2 regions of the Frankia sp. CeRuru1 genome follow, and region 1 is predicted to be linked to the other one. Evidence: predicted binding sites of a transcription regulator. Region 1 holds the regulator's gene; the other holds the start of a gene.
The links. Region 1 encodes LexA, which represses DNA repair genes until DNA is damaged. Its sites were predicted from a motif close to CGAACNNNNGTTCG; they were not measured.
Positions count from the first base shown of each region.

Region 2: the regulator LexA is predicted to act here: its motif matches at 5,918-5,931, upstream of AC08OP_RS02415 (HNH endonuclease signature motif containing protein).

Region 1 covers NZ_CDWWEW010000073.1:5,816-12,533, forward strand. Annotated here, with positions in the region: gene AC08OP_RS08005 (helix-turn-helix domain-containing protein) at 1-557, opposite strand, end outside; gene hflX (GTPase HflX) at 1,003-2,463, shown strand; gene lexA (transcriptional repressor LexA) at 2,529-3,299, opposite strand; gene AC08OP_RS08020 (LysM peptidoglycan-binding domain-containing protein) at 3,604-3,990, shown strand; gene nrdR (transcriptional regulator NrdR) at 4,329-4,874, shown strand; partial or broken gene AC08OP_RS08030 (LAGLIDADG family homing endonuclease) at 5,197-6,718, shown strand, end outside.
Region 2 covers NZ_CDWWEW010000016.1:13,564-30,749, reverse strand. Annotated here, with positions in the region: partial or broken gene AC08OP_RS02450 (UTRA domain-containing protein) at 1-41, shown strand, start outside; RNA gene ssrA (transfer-messenger RNA) at 549-922, opposite strand; gene AC08OP_RS02440 (VOC family protein) at 1,231-1,704, shown strand; gene AC08OP_RS02435 (YoaK family protein) at 1,812-2,522, shown strand; gene AC08OP_RS02430 (NAD(P)-dependent oxidoreductase) at 2,523-3,440, opposite strand; gene AC08OP_RS02425 (THUMP-like domain-containing protein) at 3,507-5,042, opposite strand; gene smpB (SsrA-binding protein SmpB) at 5,103-5,582, opposite strand; gene AC08OP_RS02415 (HNH endonuclease signature motif containing protein) at 6,185-7,534, shown strand; gene ftsX (permease-like cell division protein FtsX) at 7,519-8,391, opposite strand; gene ftsE (cell division ATP-binding protein FtsE) at 8,391-9,137, opposite strand; gene AC08OP_RS02400 (hypothetical protein) at 9,435-9,620, shown strand; gene AC08OP_RS02395 (PQQ-dependent sugar dehydrogenase) at 9,691-10,803, shown strand; gene cobA (uroporphyrinogen-III C-methyltransferase) at 10,840-11,661, opposite strand; gene nirD (nitrite reductase small subunit NirD) at 11,780-12,124, opposite strand; gene nirB (nitrite reductase large subunit NirB) at 12,161-14,821, opposite strand; gene AC08OP_RS02375 (uroporphyrinogen-III synthase) at 15,127-16,335, shown strand; gene AC08OP_RS02370 (polysaccharide deacetylase family protein) at 16,390-17,186, opposite strand, start outside.

The sequences.
Region 1 (6,718 bases):
AGCGCGCGTACCTCCCGGGCGAGGTGCGCCTGGTCGGCGTAGCCGGCCTCGGCCGCCACGACCGCGAACGGGATGCCGGCCCGCGCCGCGTGCAGGGCGTCCTGCATCCGGAGGATCCTGGCGAGCGTCTTCGGGCCATATCCGAAGACGCGCCGGCAGCGACGCAGCAGCTGGCGTTCGCTCAGCCCGACTATGCGCGCGAGGTCGTCCACGGGCGCCCGGGCGCGGGCACCCGCCAGAACGGCGGGAACCAACCGGTCCACGAGCGCCGGGTGAACGGGCCGGGCGATGATCGACGACTCGAATGCGACCAGGGGATCAGCGGCCATGGCGAGCCGCTCGGCGAGTCGCTGCGCCGGTCCGTCGCCCCACAGGTCGGCGAGCGGGATGCGTTGGTCGCGCAGTTCGTCCGCGGCCACTCCGAGGTGAGATGGTCCAGAGCCCGAGTCGAAGCGGAGCCCGACGTGCCGCACGCCTGGTGCCCAGCGCACCAGCTTCGCCGCCGTGTCCGGCCCCGCGACGATCAGATTGGCGTCGGAACTCCAGATGATGTCCATGCATCCGTCCGGCAACACCCGCCGGCTGCACACCAAGTCTGTGTGCCCGGTGCCGCCTGTGTGCCCGGTGCCCTCCGAGGGCCCGGTGCCGTCCGGACGCCGGTCCGCCGTCGTCCGCGTGGTGTCCGGGGGAGTCGGGCGGCCCGAGCTGTCCCAGATCGTCGCGGCGAGGCGGTGGGCCCGTCTCTCGTGGTACTCGTGGTACACGGCGCAGAGGCTACGTCGGCGGGGCGGCAAAACGGTTCGCGATCGACGTGGTGGCGTGGGACCCTGGTTGGCGACGGGATTCGCCGGGAAACGAGGGGGAGGCGCGCCACGAGTGCGGCAGGGTCTTCCGGTCCGGCGGATCCTCCTCGGGCCACCGGGTCGTGGGGCCCGGCCGGAGCAAGCGGCACGGAATGATCGCGGAATGGTGCGGTAGCGGGCCGCGTTGAGAACGGATGGTATGACACTTCCTGCTGACGCCTTCGATGCGTCCACTCTCGACAGATCCCTCATCAAGCTGACCGATGCCGATCCGTCTTACCTGCCGAACTTCTTCGACGATTCTGGGGACGGTTTCGACCTGGAGGATCGCGCCGCGTTGCGGCGGGTTCCCGGTCTCGCCACCGAGCTCGACGACGTCACCGAGGTCGAGTACCGGCAGCTGCGGCTGGAGCGTGTCGTCCTCATCGGCGTATGGACGTCGGGTTCCCCGCGGTCGGCCGAGAGCTCCATGGCGGAGCTCGCGGCGCTCGCCACGACCGCCGGTTCGGTGGTGCTCGACGCGCTCGTGCAGCGTCGCGACCGGCCGGATGCCGCGACTTACGTCGGTTCGGGCAAGGCCCGCGAGCTCGCCGAGGTCGTCGCGGCGACCGGCGCGGACACGGTGGTCTGCGATGGCGAGCTCACCCCGGGTCAGCTGCGGCAGCTGGAGGAGGTCGTCAAAGTAAAGGTCATCGACCGGACGGCCCTCATCCTGGACATCTTCGCCCAGCACGCGACCTCTCGCGAGGGCAAGGCCCAGGTCGAGCTCGCGCAGTTGCAGTACATGCTGCCCCGGCTGCGTGGGTGGGGTGAGTCGATGTCGCGGGCCGCGGCCAGTGGCGGCGGCCGGGCGCCCATCGGTACCCGCGGTCCCGGTGAGACGAAGATCGAGACCGATCGTCGGCGGCTGCGGGCCAGGATGGCGCGGTTGCGCCGCGAGCTCGCCGCGATGACGACCGTGCGGGAGACCAAGCGTTCCGCCCGGCGGCGGGGCGAGGTCCCCAGCGTGGCGATCGCCGGTTACACCAACGCCGGTAAGTCGTCGCTGCTCAACCGGCTGACCGGCGCGGGTGTCCTGGTCGAGGACGCGCTGTTCGCCACCCTCGATCCGACCGTGCGGCGGGCGACCCTGCCGGACGGCCGGGCCTTCACCCTGACCGACACCGTCGGATTCGTCCGGCATCTGCCGCATCAGATCGTCGAGGCGTTCCGCTCGACGCTGGAAGAGGTCGCCGATGCCGATCTCATCCTGCACGTTGTGGACGGATCATCGCCGGATCCGGCCGCGCAGATCTCCGCCGTGCGCGAGGTTCTCAACGACATCGACGCGGGCGGCGTTCCCGAGCTGATCGTCGTCAACAAGGTGGACGCCGTGGAGCCGACGGTCGTCGCGGGGCTGCGCCAGCTCGCCCCGGACGCCGTGTTCGTCTCGGCACGCACGGGCGAGGGGCTGGCCGCGCTGGTCGACGCGCTCTGTGCCCGGGTGCCGCATCCCGACGTGGAGATGCGCGTGCTCGTGCCCTACACCCGGGGCGACTTGGTCTCCCGGGTGCACGCGAACGGCGAGGTGCTCACGATGGAGCACACTGAGACCGGTACCCGGCTGTCCGCCCGGGTTTCCTCGGGACTCGCGGCGGAGCTGCACGCCTACCGGGCCTGAGCCCAGGAGCGATCAGACGCGAGGCAACCCGGCCGGCCGCCCGACGGGCGGCCGGCCGATCCACATCAAACCCTGCGGAGCACAGCCACGATCCGGCCGAGGATGGTCGCATCCTCACCGGGGATGTCGGCGAAGGCCGGGTTCTCCGGATGTAGCCAGATCTTGCCGGCCCGAACCCGCAGACGCTTGACCGTCGCCTCCCCGTCGATCATTGCGGCGACGATCTCCCCGTTGTCCGCGACCGGCTGCTGGCGGACGACCACCCAGTCACCGTCGCAGATCGCCGCGTTGATCATCGAGTCGCCGACGACCCGGAGCAGGAACAGAGTGCCCTCGCCGACGATCTCCCTGGGTAGCGGGAAGACGTCCTCGACCGCCTGCTCGGCCAGGATCGGGCCACCGGCGGCGATCCGGCCCAGCACCGGCACGTAGGCCGCGTCCGACTTGCTTCCTTCGGTGGTGCCCGGCGCCGCCTCACCGACGATGGGAATCGTGCCCGCCACCGTCGTCGCGCCCGCGCCCACATCCGCGCGTCGCCGGGGGTGCTCGACGGTCAGCACCTCCATCGCTCTCGGGCGGTTCGGGTCCCGCCGCAGGTAGCCCTTCTCCTCGAGCACCTTGAGCTGGTGAGCCACACTACTGGTGCTGGTGAGGCCGACCGCCTCACCGATCTCCCGCACGCTGGGCGGATATCCGCGCCGCTCCACCGCGGCCCGGATGACCTCCAGCACCTTGCGCTGCCGGGGGGTCAGGCCCGCGTCCGCGGGGCCTTCGGGAAAGGCTCGCACGTTGCCGCGGGTTCCGCCCCGGCGCGTACCCCTGCCTTGGCTAGTCATCGCTTACCGCTCTCCTCGTCGCGTTTTTCTTCCGCCGTGCGGCCACCGGCCGGCCGGTGGCCGCACGGCGGACCGTCCCGCTCCGGAAGCCGTCACCCACCGACTCGCCGCCGTCCGTGACCGAGGGAAACCGCCCGGTTCACACCCGATCGACTCGACGGTAACCGGCGGGTCGCAGAATCTCAAACGTCTGTTCGAGCGTGTTCCTGGCGGTTTCCGGTTCCCGATGCGACAATCGACCACGCGTTCGATCGAACGAAGGTTCGATCTTCGGCGTTCGGTGTCGTCGGAACGGGAGGGTGCCATGGGATCCGCACACAGGGCGCGGGTCGTCGACCTGTCGACGGCCAGGGACCGGGCGGGTCGCCGGCCGGCGGGATACCCGCCGGGTCGCCCGCCCGCACCCCCGCCGCTCCGGCTGACCCGGCGGGGTCGGGTGGTGGTGGTATCGATTGTCGTGGCGGTTGTCGTGGCGGTGGCAATCATGATCATGCCTGGGGTGTCGATCGCCGGGCCGGATGCCGCGGAGGCGCCGCGGCGCCATCTGGTCGTGCCGGGGGAGACGCTGTGGGCGGTGGCGGTGGCGCTCGACGAGAGCGCCGACACCCGGGTCGTGGTGGACCGGCTGATGCGGCTGAACCACCTGCGGTCGCCACTGATCACCCCGGGCCAGTCGTTACTCCTTCCCTGACGCCCGGCTTCCCCGGCTTCCCGGGTCCACGAGTGTCTCGGCGCGGGGGCTCGCGCACCGTCGTCTTTCGTCCACGTGCGGTGCCGCGTGCGGTGCGGACCACACGGACCATACGGGGGTGCTGTCCCCATCTCTGGGGCCGTGCGCTACCTTGGACACAACATCTGGTGCTTACCGGGGTGTAAGTCACCCACAGGTTGTTCCACAGGTCTTCCACGGGGAGCTGGCGGTCCATCCACAAGGTGGTCCGTCCGGCGTGGATGCCGGGTCCTCAACGGTGTCCCGTCGTCCCCGGTCCGGGGCGGTCGGCTCCGGCGCGGGCGAAGGAGGCGTAGCGCGTGCGGTGCCCGTTCTGCCGGCATCCGGACAGTCGCGTCGTCGACAGTCGGGAGGCCGAGGAGGGTTCGGCGATCCGCCGCAGGCGGTCCTGCCTGTCCTGCGGTCGCCGGTTCACTACGATGGAGGAGGCGTCCCTTCAGGTTCGCAAGCGCAGCGGGGCGGCCGAGCCGTTCAGCCGGGCCAAGGTCATCGCCGGTGTCCGCAAGGCCTGCCAGGGCCGGCCGGTGCGGGATGATGATCTCGCGCTTCTGGCGCAGCGGGTAGAGGATGCCGTCCGCTCGTCGGGGTCGGCGGAGGTGCCCGCGGAGGCGATCGGCCGGGCGATCCTCGGTCCGCTCCGTGAGCTCGACGAGGTGGCTTATCTCCGCTTCGCCTCGGTGTATCTGGCCTTCGAGTCGTTGACCGACTTCGAATCCGCGATCGTCGCGTTGCGCTCCGAGGCCGCCGGACCTCCCACCACGCGGGATGGACCAGCTCGACCGGTCCCGCGCGGCGCCGTCGATGCCTCGCCGGTGACCGGCACCCAGCAGGTACATAGCAGGTAGGGCCGGGACCACCCGGCCGGAAGCGTCCTACATCGCCCTGGTTCGTCGTGCCGGCCCGGTCCCGCCGGCGATGGGTGACATCCCGCGTCGCGGCCGTGCGAGGACCGCGGACCTCCCGGACGGCACACCTGCGGCCCGGCTCGACCTGGCTGGTGCCGTTCGTCATGCGTGTTCGCCGTGCGCGTGCTCGTCCCCGCGGGCACCGCCGTGCGCCGAGGCCCGGCCCCGCACCGTCCCGACGTCCGCTGGCGGCGGCCCGGGGCGGGGATGCCCACAACACATTGTTGAAGGTTGAAGCTGACGAGTGAAGACGAGGAGCGTCATGACCGACAGCCGCGGCACGAAGCCGAGCAGGTCAGCGGCGAAAGCGAGTGGGTTGAAGATCCAGCGGTCACGCACCACCGCCGGCGTCCACCCGTACGACGAGGTCACCTGGGAGTCCCGGGACGTCGTCATGACCAACTGGCGGGACGGCTCGGTCAACTTCGAGCAGCGGGGAGTGGAGTTCCCGCAGTTCTGGTCGGTGAACGCCTCCAACATCGTTACCAGCAAGTACTTCCGCGGGGCGCCCGGCACGCCGGGGCGGGAGTGGTCGCTGCGGCAGTTGATCGACCGGGTCGTGCACGCCTACGGCGCGGCCGGCCGCGAGCACGGCTACTTCGCCTCGGGCACCGACGCCGAGATCTTCGAGCACGAACTGGCCTGGATGCTGCTCCACCAGGTCTTCAGCTTCAACTCGCCGGTCTGGTTCAACGTGGGAACCCCCGCGCCGCAGCAGGTCTCGGCGTGCCAGCCCTATGATGCCCTCGTCAGCACGCCGTCCGGTCTGGTTCCCATCGGCGCCCTGGTGGAGGAGGACGCGGTGGGGACGAAGGTCTTCGACGCGCACGGTCTGACCCAGGTGATCGCGACCAAGTCCAACGGCGTCAAGGACGTCCTGCGGATCTGGACGAAGGCCGGTCACGCGCTCGACGTCACCGCCGATCATCTGGTGTGGCGGAGCACCTCCGCGGGTGCCGGGGCCTTTGTTCCCGCCGGCACGCTGCGGGCCGGGGACACCCTCGAGTGGCATCGCACCATCGCCCCTGGCGAGGGTGAGATCACCTCACGGGAGATCGCCGAGGCGGCGCTCGCGGGCCGGCTGCAGGCGGACGGTTTTGTTGGTCGGTACGCCGGTACGAACGCCTCGCTGACCATCGAGGCGATGACTGTGCCGACCTGGCTGTATGACGCTCCGCTGCCCGTTGTCGCGGCCTATCTGCGCAGCCTGTTCCAGGCCGATGGCTACGTGTCCCGCCGGGAGCGCTCGACGCTGATCGGGCTGGACATGATCAGCGAGGGCCTCATTCGCGGGGTGCAGGGCCTGCTCGCCCGGTTCGGCATCTTCGCGCGGGTACGCCGCGAGGCGGATCCGCGACCCGACCGCCACGACCTCTGGAGCCTGGGCATTCAGAACGCCGGTGACCGGCGGACATTCGCGGACGAGATCGGCTTCCTCGACCCGGTGAAGGCCGCGAAGCTGGAGGCGTCGTTCGATCAGCCCGGCCGGGCCGCGGAGCCGGTGAAGCGGTTGCAGATCGAGCGCATTGAGCCACGCGGGCCGATGCCGGTCTACGACATCCAGACCGACAGCGGCGAGTACCTCTCCGCCGGCCTACGTGTGCACAACTGCTTCATCCTCTCCGTGGACGACACCATGGAGTCGATCCTGAACTGGTACCGGGAAGAGGGGCTGATCTTCAAGGGGGGTTCCGGGGCCGGGCTCAACCTGTCCCGCATCCGGTCCTCGAAGGAGCTGCTGTCCTCCGGGGGCACCGCGTCCGGGCCGGTGAGCTTCATGCGCG
Region 2 (17,186 bases), on a different contig from region 1:
TCACACCCGCCACCGCGGAAAACCGGCCAGCCGCCCTTTGACCTGTGTACACATGCCGGGCCGTCGCGGGCGAAAGCGTCAGCTGCGAGTGGCCAGCATCTGATCGTCGACACTCTTTCGCACCCGGGCGGGCAGAGCGGCTGCCGCAGCCAGCGGACCGCCCTGCCCGATGCCCCCTGGCGAGGCGGTCGTCGGCGTCATCGGTGCTATCTGCCGACGTGCTCAGGCACGTTGCCGGGAGCTTGCCCGAACGCCAGCGACGCCGCCGCTGGCCGCCACACACGATGGCCGCGTGACACGGGCGGTTCACCGAGGGCATGCAGAGATCTTTGTGGCGCATCGCGCAACAGACGCTCCGGCGACGCGGAGGTCTGCGACGCCGCTGCCGACCAATCCCCGAAACTACGTTCCGCAGCCAAGGTCCGCCGGTACGTTCGGGGAATCGAACCAAACGATCAATGCCCTGACCTGGATATCCTCCACTCGATCAACGATCTAATCTCATAGAGTTCATCTATTTACCCAGGTCAGGGCATTGTCACTCCAAGTGGTGGAGGTGGCGGGAATCGAACCCGCGTCCTCCGGCCCCGACACAGGGCTTCTCCGGGCGCATCCTGCTACTTGTTTCTCAGCCCCGTCGGACACGCAGGCAAGCCGACGTAGGCTCAGTCGCTGTTTGATGTCCCGACCGACCCCGCGACCGGGTCAGCCGGTGATCCTCCTAGCGACGTCAGATTCTGGGCCGGAGGCTCTCCCAGACTGACGACTACCTAGTCCCTCTTAAGCGGCGAGCGCGTAAGTGGGGGTAGTGGGCTGCGTCTTGTTGGCAGCTGTTGTTCTGAACGGATCGTTAACGAGATAACCGCTCATCCTCGGCCCGCTTCCCCTGCCTCGACGTCCGGAGTCGAAGCCGGTCACCCCCAAGTTCGGATCAGTTACGGCGTTTTAGCATACCGCACGACGCGGGCGCCAGCACCAGCCGACAGACGCTCCTGCCAACCCGGCCCATCGCGCGCGTCACTGCATCCAACGCTCGGACGCCAGCTCCATGTTCCCACGTCGGGCACCCCGCGTACCAACGGGTTTCCGATGCGGCGGGTCGTGGCGGGCCGTGGCGGGCGGGCGTCACGGCGGCCGGGCCCCGTGGGCATGCCGTCGCGGGCAACGCCGTTGTACGGAGTTGTTGTATGGATAACGGCTACCAGACGACCAGCGCCTCGGGAGATCACCGTGAAGATCAAGGAACTGGGACATCTCGTCCTCTACGTCCGGGACATCGGGCGTTCCAGCGCCTTCTACCGGGACGTACTCGGCTGGCGGCAGATCTTTCCCGACCCGGCGGGCGCGGACGGCAACCCACTGCGGGCCCCCGCCGCCGCGTTCTCCTCCGGACGCACCCACCACGAGCTGCTCCTCATCGAGGTCGGCGAGGACGCGGCGGCCATACCCCAGGGCCGGCGGGTGGGGTTGTACCACTTCGGACTGAAGGTTGGCGACAGCGATGACGAACTGCGCGCGGTGCTCGCCCGTCTGCACGACGCGGATGTGACCATCGTCGGCGCGTCGGATCACACGGTCACCCACAGCTTGTACATCCTCGACCCAGATGGCAACGAGATCGAGCTCTACATCGACGTTCCCGGGGTCGACTGGCGGAGCACTCCCGCGCTCGCCGCGGCTCCGGTCCGTCCGTTGCGCCTCTGATCTGATCTGATCAGATCAGATCAGATCAGATCAGAGGCGCCGAGATCAGAGGCGCCGGGAGTTCCCGCCTCCCGCCGTACCGGCCGTCACTCGGTGAAACTGTGCCCATGCGGCCGTCCCCCGACCAGCGTCGACGGCTGCCGGCGCTGCTGGTGGCGTTGGCGATCCTCACCGGTCTCGTCGACGCGGTCAGTTTTCTCGGACTCGGCCGGGTATTCGTGGCCAACATGACCGGAAACGTCGTCCTGCTGGCCTTTGCGCTGGCCGGGGCCCCGGGCCTGTCCGCCGACCTGTCGGCGCTGGCCCTGGCCGGGTTCCTGGCCGGAGCCGTCATCACCGGACGGATCGGCACGGTGACCATAATCGGCGGTCGTCGCTTCTCGTGGCTGATCATCGCGATGGCCGCGCAGACCGGGCTGATGGCCGGCGCGCTGATCGCCGCGCTGGTCACCCAGGGACTCGGCACGGAACCCGAGATCCCTGAGATCCCCGAGGCCCGGCCCTATACCGTCATCCTCCCGCTGGCCCTCGCGATGGGCCTGCAGCACGCGACGGCTCGGCGGATAGCCGTTCCGGACATCCCGACGAACGTGCTGACCAGCACGTTGACCGGGATCATCATCGACTCCCGGCTCGGTGGGGGAATGGGCCGCGGTGGGGCGCGGCGGTTCGCCGGCCCCGTCGCCATGTTCGCCGGAGCCCTGATCGGGGGCCTGTGCCTGCTCCATCTCGGCCGGATCGTCCCGCTCGTCGTGGCGACCGGTACCGTCACCGGCTGCCTGATCGCCACAGTGACCGGCACCGTTGTGGCTCCATGATCAGGAAGCCGGGGAGACTTCGCCACCCGCGCCACCCGCGCCGCCCGGCCTGGTCGCACGGCGCCGCTGCCGGATGACGACCGTCGTGTCGAGACCACCCTCGCCGTCCGCCTGGGCAGCGGCGAGATCCCGCTCGGCCAGCTCGATCATCGGCAGCGGGATACCACGCCGACCCGCCTCGGCAAGGCAGATCCGCAGATCCTTGCGCATCCAGTCGACCGCAAACCCGAAATCGAACTCGTCGCGCACCATGGTCTGACCACGATTCGCCAGGTACCACGAGTTGGCGGCGCCGCCGGCCACGGCGGAAAGCACCAGATCGGTGTCCAGACCGGCGGCAATAGCGAAGTTGATGGCCTCGGCCGCCCCTTCGACGGCTCCCGCCACCAGAATCTGATTGACCATCTTGGTGAGTTGTCCGCTACCGACCGGCCCGACCCTCGTGATAGTCGCGCCGTAGGCGGCGAGCACCGGCCTGGCCCGCTCGATCGTCTCAGGATCCCCACCGCACATGATGCTCAGCCGGCCGGCCACGGCACCTGCCTCCCCGCCGGAGACCGGGGCGTCGACGAAACCGACGCCGACCTCGGCGGTGCGCGCTGCGATCTCCTCCGCGAGTTCCGCGGAGGTCGTCGTGTGATCGACGATGATCGCACCGGGCCGAAGCGCTCCCAGCATCCCGTCGGTACCGAGAACGACCTCGCGGACGTCGTCATCGGCACCGACGCAGAGGCAGACGACGTCGACCTCAGTCGCCGCGGCGGCGGGCGACGGCGCGATCCGGCCGGAATGTTCCTCGGCCCAGCGTGCCGCGGTCGCGGCCGTGCGGTTGAACACGGTGGTGGAGAACCCGGCCCGAACCAGGTGACCGGCCATGGGAAATCCCATCGTGCCCAGTCCGACGAAGGCAACACGCATGAACGTCACTCCTGTTTCGCCCCCGATGGCGTCCACCGGGATCGGTCGGTCATGAGGATCGGTCGCTCATGAGGATCGGTCAGTCGCCACCGCCCCGACATCCGATGCCGGGGTGCAGACGAAGGCCCAGGGAGCTCCACGCAGCCTCGTCATCACCACGGTGACAGCCGGTCCACCGGGAATCAGATCACGACGGCGGGGTAGCAACCGGCGGCGGATCTCCTCGACGTCGCCGGCGAGGCCGCGTCGCCGGACGTCCAGCGACCCGATCTCACGAGACCGCAACAGGTCCGCGATCCGGCGCACGTCGAAGGGCAGCTCGGCCTCGATGCGCAGCAGGCGGGAGAAGGGGGTCGTCACTGCCTCGTCGGAGGTCAGGAAGGCGATCATTGGATCAATCTGCCAGGCTCCGAGGCGCCGCCCGAGCTCGCCGACCAGGCCCGCCCGAGTGACCGCCGGGCTCGGATCGTGGAGGAACCGGCCCGGAGCCGCTACCCGATCGGCGACCTCGCCGACCCGACCCGCCGGTCCCGCCGGTCCCGCCGGACCCGTATCCGCCGGGAGGACTGGATCCGGGGTCCCGGTGAGGCTCGCCGGCGCTCCCCCGGCCCGCAGGGAGGCCGAGCCGCCCGGCCCGGGCAGCACAGTGGCGCGACGCGAGGCGGTCGCGAGGGCCGGTGAGAACAGCACGGCCTCCTTGAGATCCCGTCCGTCGGCCACGAACTCGATCTCCCAGCCGGGGGGAACCAGCTCCGTCGCCAGCCCTGGCGCGGCCTTCACCGCGACAGCCGCAACCTTGTCGGCAAGCCCGAAGCACCAGGCCAGCGGCGGCTCGCTCGCCCGCGACGCCAACCGACGGTCGCCGGCACGCCGGGCCGGATCGACGAACACGGCGTCGCATCCGGAGAGGTCCACCTCCCGCACGTCGGACAGGCGCGTCTCGAGGCATCCCGTCGGCACGGCCGATCCCGTGAGCGGAACGGCCGTGGACGGAACGGCCGTGGACGGAAGGGTCGTGGACGGAAGGGTCGTGGACGGAAGGGTCGAAGGCGGCGCGGTCGTGCCCTCGGCCGCGTGGACGGCGGCGTTGAGCGCGGCCATCCGCAGATGAACCGGATCCCGGTCGACGAGCATGATCTCCCGGCCCCGGGCGAGGGCCAGCGCGTCCCCGCCGATCCCCGTGCACAGGTCGGCGAGCCGGCCTAGGCCGGTGAACCGCGCGGCCCGATGCTCGGCCGCCGCCTGCGAGGACGCCTGTTCCAACCCGGCTCGGGTGAAGAACATCCGATCGGCCCGGGCAAACTTGACCATCGCGCGCCGCCTCAGCTCCGCCTGAGTGAACGCGGAGGCGAGGAGCGCGGGGGACACGCCCTCGGCGCGCAGGCGGGCACCGACAGCCAGTTCCCGGGCCGCGCCTCCACCAGCACGCTCATCCTCGGCAAATGCCGCGACCGCCGCCGCCAGCACCGCCTCACCCTGTGCGCTCAGCAGGGCCTCGAGCTGCGCCAGCCGGTCGCCGTCGGAGGCGGTCACGGCGACTCGGATGGTGCCGGAACCGGCGAATCCGCGGCACGACGACGAAATAACGACGACGGGAACCATGACAGGAACGTCGACAGGAACATCGGCGGCCCCACGGACGGTGTCATGGACGGCTGGCTATCAAAGGTAGCGCCCCTTGGCTCGGCGGCCCATCGCCCGGCCGATCTCCCGGGCCGCGTCCCGCTCCGCGATCGCGTGCCGTTTGTCGTACGACTTGCGGCCACGCGCCAGCGCAATCTCGATCTTCGCCCGCCCGTCCTTCCAGTAGAGCGAGAGCGGGACCAGCGTGAGCCCACCCTCCTGGGTCTTACCGACCAGTTTTTCGATCTCCGCCCGATGCAGCAGCATCTTGCGCTTGCGGCGGGGGGCGTGGTTCGTCCAGGTCCCCTCGGTGTACTCGGGGATGTGCACGTTGTGCAGCCAGATCTCACCATCGCTGATCTGGGCGAACCCGTCGACGAGCGAGGCCCGCCCGGCCCGCAGCGCCTTCACCTCAGTGCCACGGAGCACCAGCCCAGCCTCGTAGGTGTCGAGGATGTCGTAGTCATGCCGGGCGCGCTTGTTCTGCGCGATCAGTCTGCGCCCCGTCTCCCTCGGCACTGTCCTGTCCCTCTTCCCACACCGTTCGCGAAATCTTCTCCGAACCTACGTCCTGCCTCCCGCGTCGGTGACACGCCCGGCTCCACCGCGAGGACACTCATGGTATCGATCATGTGAGCGCCATCGTCGGTCGCCGGCGTGGCCCGGGTGACGTCGCCGAGCGCTCCGTAGGGCGACGAGCGCCGTCAGCGCGCCCCGCGGAGGAGCCGCCACGGCGGCGACTTGGGCGTTCAACACCTTCCACCTCCTTGCTCGGCTGTCGAGCTTGCCCGGCCGTCGAGACGATGGACTTGACGACGCTGGACTTGATGAACGGTGCCAGCGAGTACTATACTCGAACACATGTTCGATGATCGGAGTGTTCGGGCAAATCGGCGGCGGTTCCTGCCAGCAGATCCAACCGTTCCCTCCAAGTGCCCATGACAGGCGGCATGATGCATCCAGCGACCAGACCCGGTTCATCGCTTCGGCCCGGCTCACAGTCCAGTCCGGGTAAGCCCAGTTCGGACGAGTCCAGCCCGCGCGAGGAAGCAGAGGCCCTGGGCCCCCGCGACACCGGGGTCGACGACAGTGGTTCTCTTTCCCGTCGCCTGGACTCATCGATGGTTTATGGTCGTCGTGTAGCTGAATTCGACGCGGACGGATGTCTCCGAGCGGATGTGGCGATCGGTCGGGAGATCGCGCGCTGGGAGGCGGCACGGCTGCTCGTGAGAGCGAGGTTCGCGCAGCTACGGCCGCCCACGGAAGAGGATGAGAGCGGGGCTGCCAGGGGATTTCACGAGTTCGCGGGAGACGAACTGGCTGCCGAGCTGAGAATATCATCAGCGTCGGGAAACCAGCAGTTGGGTTTCGCGGTTGGCGTCGTCCGCCGCATGCCGGCCGCGCTGACTGCTCTTGAACATGGTGAGCTGGATTCCCAGCGGCTGGCCGTGCTGGAACGACTGACGGCCAACCTGTCGGACAGCCAAGCCGCGGACGTGGCGGAGACGGTTCTGCGCCGGGGTGGGCGGCCAAGCCACGCAGCGTTCGCGGCCGCCGTGCGACGGCGTGTGGTGGTGGTAGACCCTCAGGGCGCGGAGCAGCGTCGCCGCAGGGCGGCGAAGGCGCGTCAGGTGACGGTGCGGGCCGAGCCGGATGGTACGGGCCGCGTCTCGGCATCGCTTCCGGCAGACCGCATGCTCGCGGCGTTTCGACGGGTGGACCTTCTGGCGAGGAGAGCAGGCGGTGCGCAGGACGGTCGCGGGCTCGACCAGCGTCGGGCCGACGTTTTCTACGACCTGCTGATGGGGCAGAATCGTGACCGTGTCAGTATCGAGACGCAGGTGGTCGTATCGGCTTCCTGTCTGCTGGGTATGTCGGAACAGCCGGCGGAACTTCCCGGTTATGGCCCGATACCGGACGGCCTCGTTCGCGAGATGGCCGAGAACCCCCGGTGCACATGGCGGCGGATACTGATGGATCCGCCGGAAGGACGAGTCCTGGAGGTCAGCCGGCGTCGATTTCCCTCAGCCGCCCTGGCTCGTCATGTTCGAACTCGAAACCCTACATGTGTCTTTCCGGGATGTGAGAAGCCTTCCATTCACTGCGATCTTGATCATCGCAGGTCGCATCGTCGAGGTGGCCAGACGAGCGAGCGGAACCTCGGGCCAAAATTCCGGAGGCATCACCGGCTGAAACACGCGGATGAAAAGCGGCCCAGGCGTGGCGCCGAGGAAGGTGCTACGAGAAGACAGGGGCGGCCGGATACATCATCTCCCGATCAATCCACGCAGAAGGGATGGTCCGTGTGCCAGCCCAGGCCTGGACATTTCATCTGGACGAGCCCGGAGGGACGCCAATATGAGGTTTCACCCGAAGATTATCTCAAGGAAGTATTCCTCGAGGATGATGTCCAGTTCGAGTCGAAGCGGACCGGGGCCGAGCGACGGATGACGCCTCAGACCCGTAGATGACGGCGGAGCGCCACCGAAGCCATCGCGGCGGCGGCGAGCACACCGACCCCCAGCACGACGGCCGCGGTCTCCCAGACCGCCGACCAACCGAACAGGGGGAACATCGTCTGCTTCGCGAACCGGCCGTCCACCAGGTAGATCTTGGCCAGCGCGAGCACGCCCGTGGCGAACAGCCCGCCAACCAGCCCCACCGCCGCGATCTCCAAGACGAACGGGGCCCGGATTGTTCCGTTGGACGCACCGACCATCTTCATGATCGAAGTCTCCCGCTGCCGAGCATGCGCCGAGATCCGGATCATCGTGTAGATGAGGGCGAAGGACGCCAAGGCCTGCACGGCGGCGAGGGCGAAGGCGCCCGCTGTGAAGGCGTCGAGGAACCGGTACAACGGGTCAAGCAGGCCGCGCTGGTCGCGCACAGCTTCCACCCCGTCGAGGCCGGTGTAGGTGACGACGATGTCGCGGGCCGCTCGCGGATCGGTGAGCGTAAGTCGTAGCGCCGCGGGCAGGTCGTCGGGTCCGACACCGGCGAGGACGTCGGGCGATCCACGGAAGTCCCGGCGGAAACGGTCGTACACCTGCTGTTTGCTTTCGTACCGCACGTCGACGACCAGTGGATCCGCCGCGATCTCGGCCTCGAGGGCAGACCGCTCGCCCGGGGTGATGCCATCGGAGAGATCAACGACGACCTCGATCTGGTCGAGCAGGAAGCTGTCGATGGTGTGCACCTGCGCCCGCAGGAGCAGGCCCGACCCCAGCAACGCCAGGCAGATCGCGACAGTGATGATCATAGCGCAGGTCATCGCCAGGTTGCGACGCAGGCCCGTCCACAGCAGCGACGCCAGCAGACCCGGTCGCATCAGCGGACCCGGTCGGCCGGCACCCGGGGCCCGGGCCGGGGAATCATCGGCACCACCAGATCATCCTGGTTGTAACGCCCGCGAGCCTCGTCCCGGATCAGCGCGCCGTCGCTCAGCTCGAGCACCCGGCGGCGCATCGCGTCGACGAGCGACGCGTTGTGGGTGGCCATCACGACGGTGGTGCCGGCCTGATGAACAGTGTCGAGCAGGTTCACGATCTCGATGCTGGTGTTCGGATCGAGGTTGCCGGTCGGCTCGTCGGCCAGCAGTACCCGAGGACGGCCGACGAACGCCCGGGCGATTGCGACCCGCTGCTGTTCGCCTCCGGAGAGTTCATCGGGATACCGGTCCGCCTTCTCCGCGAGGCCGACCAGGTCGAGTGCCTCCGGCACGACGCTGCGCACGACATGCCGAGGACGGCCGACCACGTCGAGGGCGAACGCGATGTTCGCCGCCACGGTCCGATTCGGTAGCAGGCGAAAGTCCTGGAAGACGCAGCCGACCAGCCGGCGCAGCTGGGGCACCCCGCGGTCCGGCATCCGCGCGACGTCACGGCCGGCCACCAGCACCCGGCCGGACGTCGCCCGTTCCTCCCGCAGCAGCAATCGCAGCAATGTGGTCTTACCCGATCCGGACGACCCCACGAGGAAGACGAACTCACCGGCACCGATCTCCGCGGTGACATCGATCAGCGCCGGCCGGCCGCCGTTCGGGTACCGCTTGCTCACGGAACTCAAAACGATCATTGCGCCTTCCCGCACTCCCATGACTTTCAGTAGCCGCATGGTAGGGCGTGACGAAGGTCGGGGGCCGCAGGTTAACACCCGACCGGAATCTCCGAGAACAGCCCCGGGCGGGTCACCGCTCGCCCGGTCGACCTTTGACGGAGCGGCACGCCACCGTGCGCGGGCGTAACGTGGAGGTCGATCGTGCGTGTCGCCAACGGTCGTGCTCCATCCGAAACGTCCGGGTGTTGTCCCCACCCCGGGGAAGTGCGACGATCGCCCGATCATGGCATCCGTCCCGGGTGAGAAGGAGGCGCTATGGGCAGCGAGGATCTCGTCTGCGCGCGCTGCGCCGGACTGGTGGTCGAAGGCCGGTGTCCCACCTGCCGCGCCTCGCGCGAGTACCTGCGCCAGAGCTTCTTCCAGATGTCACCGCAGGTGATCGTCGCGCTGATCGCGATCGTGATGCTACTGACGGTCCTTGCCGCCCGTCACGTCTCCTAAGCCCGGCCGCGCCGCCGCGGCAAAGGCTGGCCTAGTCGCGGGCCGCCCCGAATCTCCCCGTTGTCCTCCCGTGCGCTGCCTCGTCCTGGTCAGCGCCATTCTCGCCCTGGTGGGCCTCGGCGTATCCGCCTGCGGCGGGAATGGTGGCCGCCCCTGGCCGGCCGAGTCGTCGAAGCCGGCCACCACCGCACCGTCGGCGGGTCGCGACAGCCCGCAGCCCGAGTTGCGCATCATCACCACGGGTCTCGCGACGCCCTGGGATGTCGCCTTCCTCCCCTCCGGGGACGCCTTGATCAGCGAACGGGACAGCGGCCGTATCCTGCGTCGCCCGGCCGGCGGTGGCGAGCCTACCGAGGTCGCCCGTTTTCCGGACATGGTGCACAGCGGGGAATCGGGTCTGCTGGGCCTCGCCGTCTCCCCCACCTACGCGGCCGATCACTTCGTGTACGCCTATTACACGACCCGGGCCGACAACCGGATCGTGCGGTTCCGGCTGACCGGGAACTGGGCGGGTCCCCCCGCACCGATCCTCACCGGGCTCGCGAACGCCCAGATCCACAACGGCGGACGGATCAGGTTCGGCCCGGACGGCCTGCTGTACGCGGGGGTAGGGGACGCCGGCGTGACCACACGGGCGCAGGACCGCGCCAGTCTGAACGGCAAGATCCTACGGATGCGTCCCGACGGAAGCGTGCCGCCGAGCAATCCGTTCCCGGGCTCGCTGATCTACAGCATGGGCCACCGCAACGTGCAGGGCCTGACGTGGGATACGGCCGGACGGCTGTGGGCATCCGAGTTCGGCCAGAACAACGTCGACGAGGTGAACCTGATCATCCCGGGCGGCAACTACGGGTGGCCGATGGTGGAGGGCGTCGGCGACACCGACAAGGGCCGCCTGCGCAATCCCCTCGTCACCTGGACCACCGGCGAAGCATCCCCGAGCGGCGTCGCGATCCGTGGAGACACCCTGTACGTGGCGGCGCTGCGCGGACAGCGGCTGTGGGAGGTGGGCCTGGCCGGTGACCATGTGCGTGGCGCCCCCCGCGCGGCGTTCACCGGTGAGCTGGGCCGGCTGCGCGCGGCGGTGCTCGCACCGGACGGATCGGTATGGATCATCACCAGCAACACCGACGGCCGAGGGGACCCGAGAAAGGGGGACGACCGGATCCTGGCGCTGCGCTGAAGGTCCGGGTGGACGGGCGACCCGACGGCGGGAGCGTCAAGCCGACACCGTGGGCTCCACCGGAAGCGGCTCCGCCGGGACCGCCCCGACGGTACCCATCACGCCGATAATTCGATCACGTAGCGAAACCACATCTCCGATTACGATGACCGCGGGAGAACTGATCGCGGCTTCGGCCGCGAGCCGGGCGATATCCGCCAGGGACCCGGTGATGATCGTCTCGTCGGCTGTCCCGCCAGCGTGGATCACCGCGGTCGGAGTCTCCGGCCGGCGGCCCCGCTTCACCAGCTCGTGACTGATCTCGGGCAGTGCCCCGACGCCCATCAGCACGACGACTGTGCCCGGACCGGTAGCGAGCGCGTCCCAGTCGGCGGTGGAACCGGGATGCGACGGATCGATATGGCCGCTGACGACAGCCACGTCCTGGGTGATACCCCGGTGGGTCACCGGGATCCCGGCGAGCGCGGGGACCGCGACGGCGCTCGTCACCCCGGGGACGATCTCGCAGGGCAGGCCGGCCGCAGCGCAGGCCAGGGCCTCCTCGCCGCCACGACCGAAGACGAACGGATCACCGCCCTTGAGCCGGACGACGCCGAGCCCGCGCAGTCCCCGATCGACGATCACCGCGTTGATCTCGTCCTGGGTCAGGTTGTGACCGTGCGGCGCCTTGCCCGCATCGATGATCTCGGTACCGGGTCGCACCTCATCCAGCAGCTCACGGGGAGCCAGCCGGTCGACCACCACGACATCCGCAGCCTGGAGCAGCCGCAGACCGCGTACGGTGATCAGATCCGCCCGCCCGGGACCGCCACCGACAAGGGCCACCCATCCGCCCGGGGCTGTCTGCACACCGGTCATCTTCGTCCCCTCCCGCGTCGGCTTTCTCCCAGTGTGCGGCCTGACCAGCCCGTTCGGGGCCGATCTCCGCAGCCGACCATTCCGGCTGACCGGCCGGCTGACCGGCCGGCTGACCGCCTCAGCTGACCGGACGGGCCGCCGCGACGGGGCCGACCAGCACCCGACCGTCCTGCACCTGCACCGGGTAGACGGGGAGGCGCACCCCCTCGGCATCGAGGCACTCCCCCGTCACCAGATCGAACGCCTGCTTGTGTAACGGCGAGAAGACCACGGCCCGGTCTCCGCGGGAGCCGACGAGACCCCGGGAGAGCACGTTGGCCAGGCCGATCGGGTCGGCGTTGCCGACGGCGAGCACGGGACCGTCGCTCAACCGGAAGATGGCCACCTGGGCGCCGTTGACGAGCGCGGCCACGCCGCGATCGGGAGTCAGATCGTCCAGGGCACAGATGTCGGTCCAGATCATGGCGGCCTCCAGATCGTCCGGGATGCGCTTACTTGCCTATCCAGAGGCTTTTGTGTCCGTTTCGTCCCTCTGGATAGGCAAGGAGCCTGGATAGGTAAGGAAACGGCCAGCCACCACGGGGAGCGTGGCACCGGCGATGAGGGCTGCCCGCTCGGCCGGGCGGGCCGGCCGGGGCTGGCCGCGTTCGAGGAGGTGGATGACGTCGGGGTCGGCCGCCTCGGGGGCGTTGACGAACGAGGCGAACCGGCGCAGTGCGACCGGATCGGCCAGCGTCGTCTTCCACTCGTCCTGATAGGTCGCGACGTGGTGGGCCATGGCCGTGTCGAGTTCGGCGCAGATGCCCAGCGAGTCGTCGACGATGACCTCGCGGACATGCCCGAGGCCGCCGTCGAGGCTCTCCACCCACGGCGCGGTGCGCTGGAGGCGATCGGCGGTGCGCACATAGAACATCAGAAACCGGTCGATGTAGCGGACGAGCGTCTCGGTGTCGAGGTCGGAGGCGAACAGCTCCGCGTGCCGGGGCCGGTGACCGCCGTTGCCGCCCAGGTACAGGTTCCAGCCCTGCTCGGTGGCGATCACCCCGACGTCCTTGGACCGCGCCTCCGCGCATTCCCGGGCACAGCCGGAGACCGCCATTTTGATCTTGTGGGGAGATCGCAGGCCGCGGTAGCGTAGCTCCAGGTCGACGGCCAGCGTGGTGGAGTCCTGTACGCCGTAGCGGCACCAGGTCTCCCCGACGCAGGACTTCACCGTCCGCAACGCCTTGCCGTAGGCGTGTCCGGACTCGAGTCCGGCGTCGGTCAGCCGCTTCCAGATCTTCGGCAGCTGCTCGGCCCTGGCGCCGAAGAGGTCGATGCGCTGCCCACCAGTAATCTTCGTATAGAGGTTGAAGTCCCGGGCCACCTCGCCAATCAGGATGAGCGTCTCGGGCGTGACCTCGCCGCCGGGCAGCCGGGGGACGACCGAGTACGTGCCGTCCTTCTGCATGTTCGCGAGCATGTGGTCGTTGGTGTCCTGCAGGGCGGCCTGCTCGCCGGCCAGGACGTACCCGTTGTAGAGGGAGGCGAGAATCGAGGCCACCACCGGCCGGCAGACCTCGCAGCCCCGGCCCCGACCGTGCTCGGCGATCAGCTGCGAGAACGTCGTGATCCCCCGCACCCGGACGATCTCGAACAGTTCAGCCCGGCTGACGTCGAAGTGCTCGCACAGCGCCTTCGATACCTCGATGCCCGCGGCGGCGAGCTGCTGGCCGAGGATCGTCCTGAGCATCGGCACGCAGCTGCCACAGCTCGTGCCCGCGTTGGTACACCCCTTGATCCCGGCGACGTCGGTAAGGCCGTTCTCGCTGATCGCGGCGCAGATCTGGCCGTGGGTGACGTTGTTGCACGAGCAGATCTGCGCCCCGGCGGGGAGCGCCACCCCGGCCCCGGAGCCGCCGGCCCCTGCCCCGTCGCCGTCGCCGTCGCCGTCCGGCAGGATGAGCCGCGCGGGATCGTCCGGCACGACCCCGGCGGAGCCGACCATGGCCCGCAACATGCCGTACTCCTCGGCGTCGCCGACGAGGATGCCACCGAGGACGCTACGCGCGTCGTCGGAGAGCACCAGCTTCTTGTAGACCTTGGCCACCGGGTCGGCGAACGTGATAGGCAGCGCACCGGGAGTCGTCCCGAAGGCGTCCCCGAAGCTCGCGACGTCGACGCCGAGCAACTTGAGCTTGGTCGACATGTCGGCACCGGTGAAGGTCGCGCCGCCGCCGAGCAGACGGTCCGCGACGACCTCGGCCATCGCGTATCCGGGTGCGACCAGCCCGTACACCCGTCCGGCCGCCAGGGCGCACTCGCCGACGGCGTAGATGTGCTCGTCGCTGGTGCGGCAGCCCTCGTCGACGACGATGCCGCCGCGATCCCCGACGTCGAGTCCGCACTCGCGGGCCAGGGCGTCCCGCGGGCGGATCCCCGCCGAGAACACGACGACGTCGGTGTCGAGGCCGGCCAGCCCCTCGGGGTGACGGGCGAAGACCATCCGGGTGACCCGCCCGTCGGCATCGGCCTCGATCCGCTCGGTGGCCGTGTCGGTGTGGACGCCGATCCCGAGCCCGGTGATGTGGGCTCGCAGCGTCTGCCCGCCGGCCTCGTCGACCTGGGCCGGCATCAGCCGGGGCGCGAACTCGACGACGTGAGTAGCCAACCCCAGGCTACGCAGCGCGTTCGCCGCCTCTAGGCCGAGCAGACCGCCACCGACGACCACACCGGTCCCGGTCCGGCTACCGCGCGCCGAGGCGGAGATCGCCTCTAGGTCCTCGATCGTGCGGTAGACATGGCAGCCGGTGGCCTCCCGGCCGGGTACCGGCGGGACGAACGGGTAGGAACCGGTCGCAAGCACCAGCACGTCGTACCGGTAGGTGCGGCCGGCACCGGTGGTCACCGTCCGGGCGGCCCGATCGACGGCGACGACCGGTTCACCGAGACGCAGCCGCAGCCGGGGGTGCTCGAGGAATCCGTCCTCGACGAGGCTGAGGTCCTCCGCGGTCGCCCCGGTGAAGTACGCCGAGAGGCCCACCCGGTCATAGGCGGGCCGAGGTTCCTCGGCGAGGACCGTGATATCCCATCGCCCCTCGACGTCGCGGTCCCGCAGCGCCGCCAACAACCGATGCCCCACCATGCCGTGGCCGACGACCACCAATGATCGAGAAGACATCCGCGCACCACCCGCACGTCCGAACCGATGGGTGCCGGTCCAAACGGGCACCCGCTACGGCCAGAACCGTACGAACCCAGGATGTCAACACCGACTCGAAGTCAGGTCGGTCCGGCTACAAGGCATGCACTCCACGACACGACGGGATGTGAGATGCCCGACGAACGCTCGATGCGGACGTCGTGAATACGCAACGGTGCCGGTTAACACCGGCGTTGCACACCGGCAAGCGCGTGGACATGGCCGTGTCCGATCCTGCGGTGACCGGGGGATCGGCGCGGGACCCCAGGCCAGGAGGTAGCCTCGTGACAACCCGTAGTCCCGGGTGGCCCGACATCGGCGACCGGTCCGGCGCACCCGGAACGTCCCCGGCATCGGCGACATCGACGGAGCCGGCCGTCAGCGCCGGGCTGCCACCGCTGCTCGGCTTCACCGTCGGGGTCACGGCCGCGCGTCGCCGCGACGAACTCGCGAACCTCCTCGAACGGCGCGGAGCCCGGGTGATCCATGCCCCGGCCCTGCGCATCGTGCCGCTCGCCGACGACAGCCTGCTGCTCGCCGCGACCCGGGAGTGCCTCACCCGGCCGCTGGACGCAGTGATCGCTACGACGGCAATCGGCTTCCGCGGCTGGGTGGAGGCCGCCGAGGGCTGGGGGCTCGGCGAGCGGCTGCGCGACCGGCTGGACGGCGCCCGGCTGTTCACCCGAGGGCCGAAGGTCACTGGCGCCGTCCGGGCCGCGGGGCTCACCGAATGCTGGTCGCCCCGCTCGGAATCCGGCGCCGAGCTCGTCGCCCATCTGCTCACGGAGAACCTGGCCGGGCTGCGCATCGCGGTGCAGCTACACGGCGAGCCGTTGCCAGACATGGTCGAGGGGCTGCGCGCGGCGGGTGCCGAGGTCGTCGAGATACCGGTGTACCGGTGGGAACCACCGGACGATCTGCGGCCGGTCCGCCGGATGGTCGAACTCATCGTCACCGGCGGGGTCTCCGCGGTCACCTTCACCAGCGCGCCCGCCGTGGTGAGCCTCCTACGGATCGCCCGGGAGATGGGACAGTTCGACGAACTGCTGACCGCGTTGCGGGGCGAGGTGCTGCCCGCGTGCGTGGGTCCGGTCTGCGCCGCCCCCCTCGAACGGCAGGGCGTGGCGACGGTGGCCCCGGACCGGTTCCGGCTCGGAGCACTCGTGCGCACGCTGTCCGACGAACTCCCGCGTCGCCGGGGGCGGACCGTCGAGGCCGCGGGGCACGTGCTGCGGGTCCAGGGCGCGGCAGTGATCGTCAACGGCGAGCCGGTGATGCTCGCACCCAGGACCGCGGCGGTCCTCGACGCGCTGACCGAGCGTCCCGGTCGGGTGCTGTCCCGAGCCGAGCTGCTGCGCCGGACGGGCACGGCCGGGCTCACCGACGAACACGCGGTCGAGATGACCGTCGCCCGGTTACGCACCGCGCTGGGACCGGCCGGCCACGTGGTCGAGACCGTCATCAAGCGGGGCTATCGGCTCGCGGTCGTGTGAGAGAGCACGCGGTAACTGCCAGGCCCCGGACCCCAGTTCCCGCGTTCCCCGTCGTCAGGCGCCTCGGCCGAGCCGCCAGCGCGCCGCTCGATATGCCCGCCACCCCGACTGCAGTCCTCGCCGGGCGCTGAGCAGAGCGTCGCGATGCCCCTGGGAAACGAGCCGAAGGATGTCGGCCGCTCCAGCGGCCCGATTGACGATCAATCGACTGATGGCGAACCGGGACGACGTCGGTTGATGAATGCGGTACCCGACCTCACAGGCCGATTCGAACCCGGCGGCCGCGACGACATGGCGCACCGACGCGCAGTGATAACCGAAGGGGTAGCAGAAACTGTCCGGACGCCGGCCGGTTCTCTCCTCGATCAGCCGCCGGCTGGCGGTGACGTCATACCGCGCCAAGGCGGTCGGCACCACGTCGAGCTCCAGATGACGGTGACCGTGCGAGCCGAGCTCGATGCCCTCTCCGGCGAGCGCGGCGAGGTCGGACCAGTCCAGCAGGGGGAGGTTGCGCTCGGTGTAGCCATCCAGCCAGGTGGCGCGCCGGCCAACGAAGGCGGTCGGCACGTACAGGGTAGCGCTGGCACCGATCGCCCGCAGAGCGGGCACCGCGGTGGTGACGAAGTCCTCGAAGCCGTTCTCGAAGGTGATCACCACCTGGCGGCGGGCGGGATGCGCCAGCGCGTCAGTGAGACCGGTGAGGTGGTAACCGCTTTCGGCGAGGGCCTCGAGCTGCTCGGCGAAGGCACCGGGAGGGACCTCCCAGCGTCGGAAGTCCGCACTCACCGAATCACCGACGCCGTGGTACATAAGGACGGGCAGGGGCATCGTGGGCGCACCGTCGAACACGC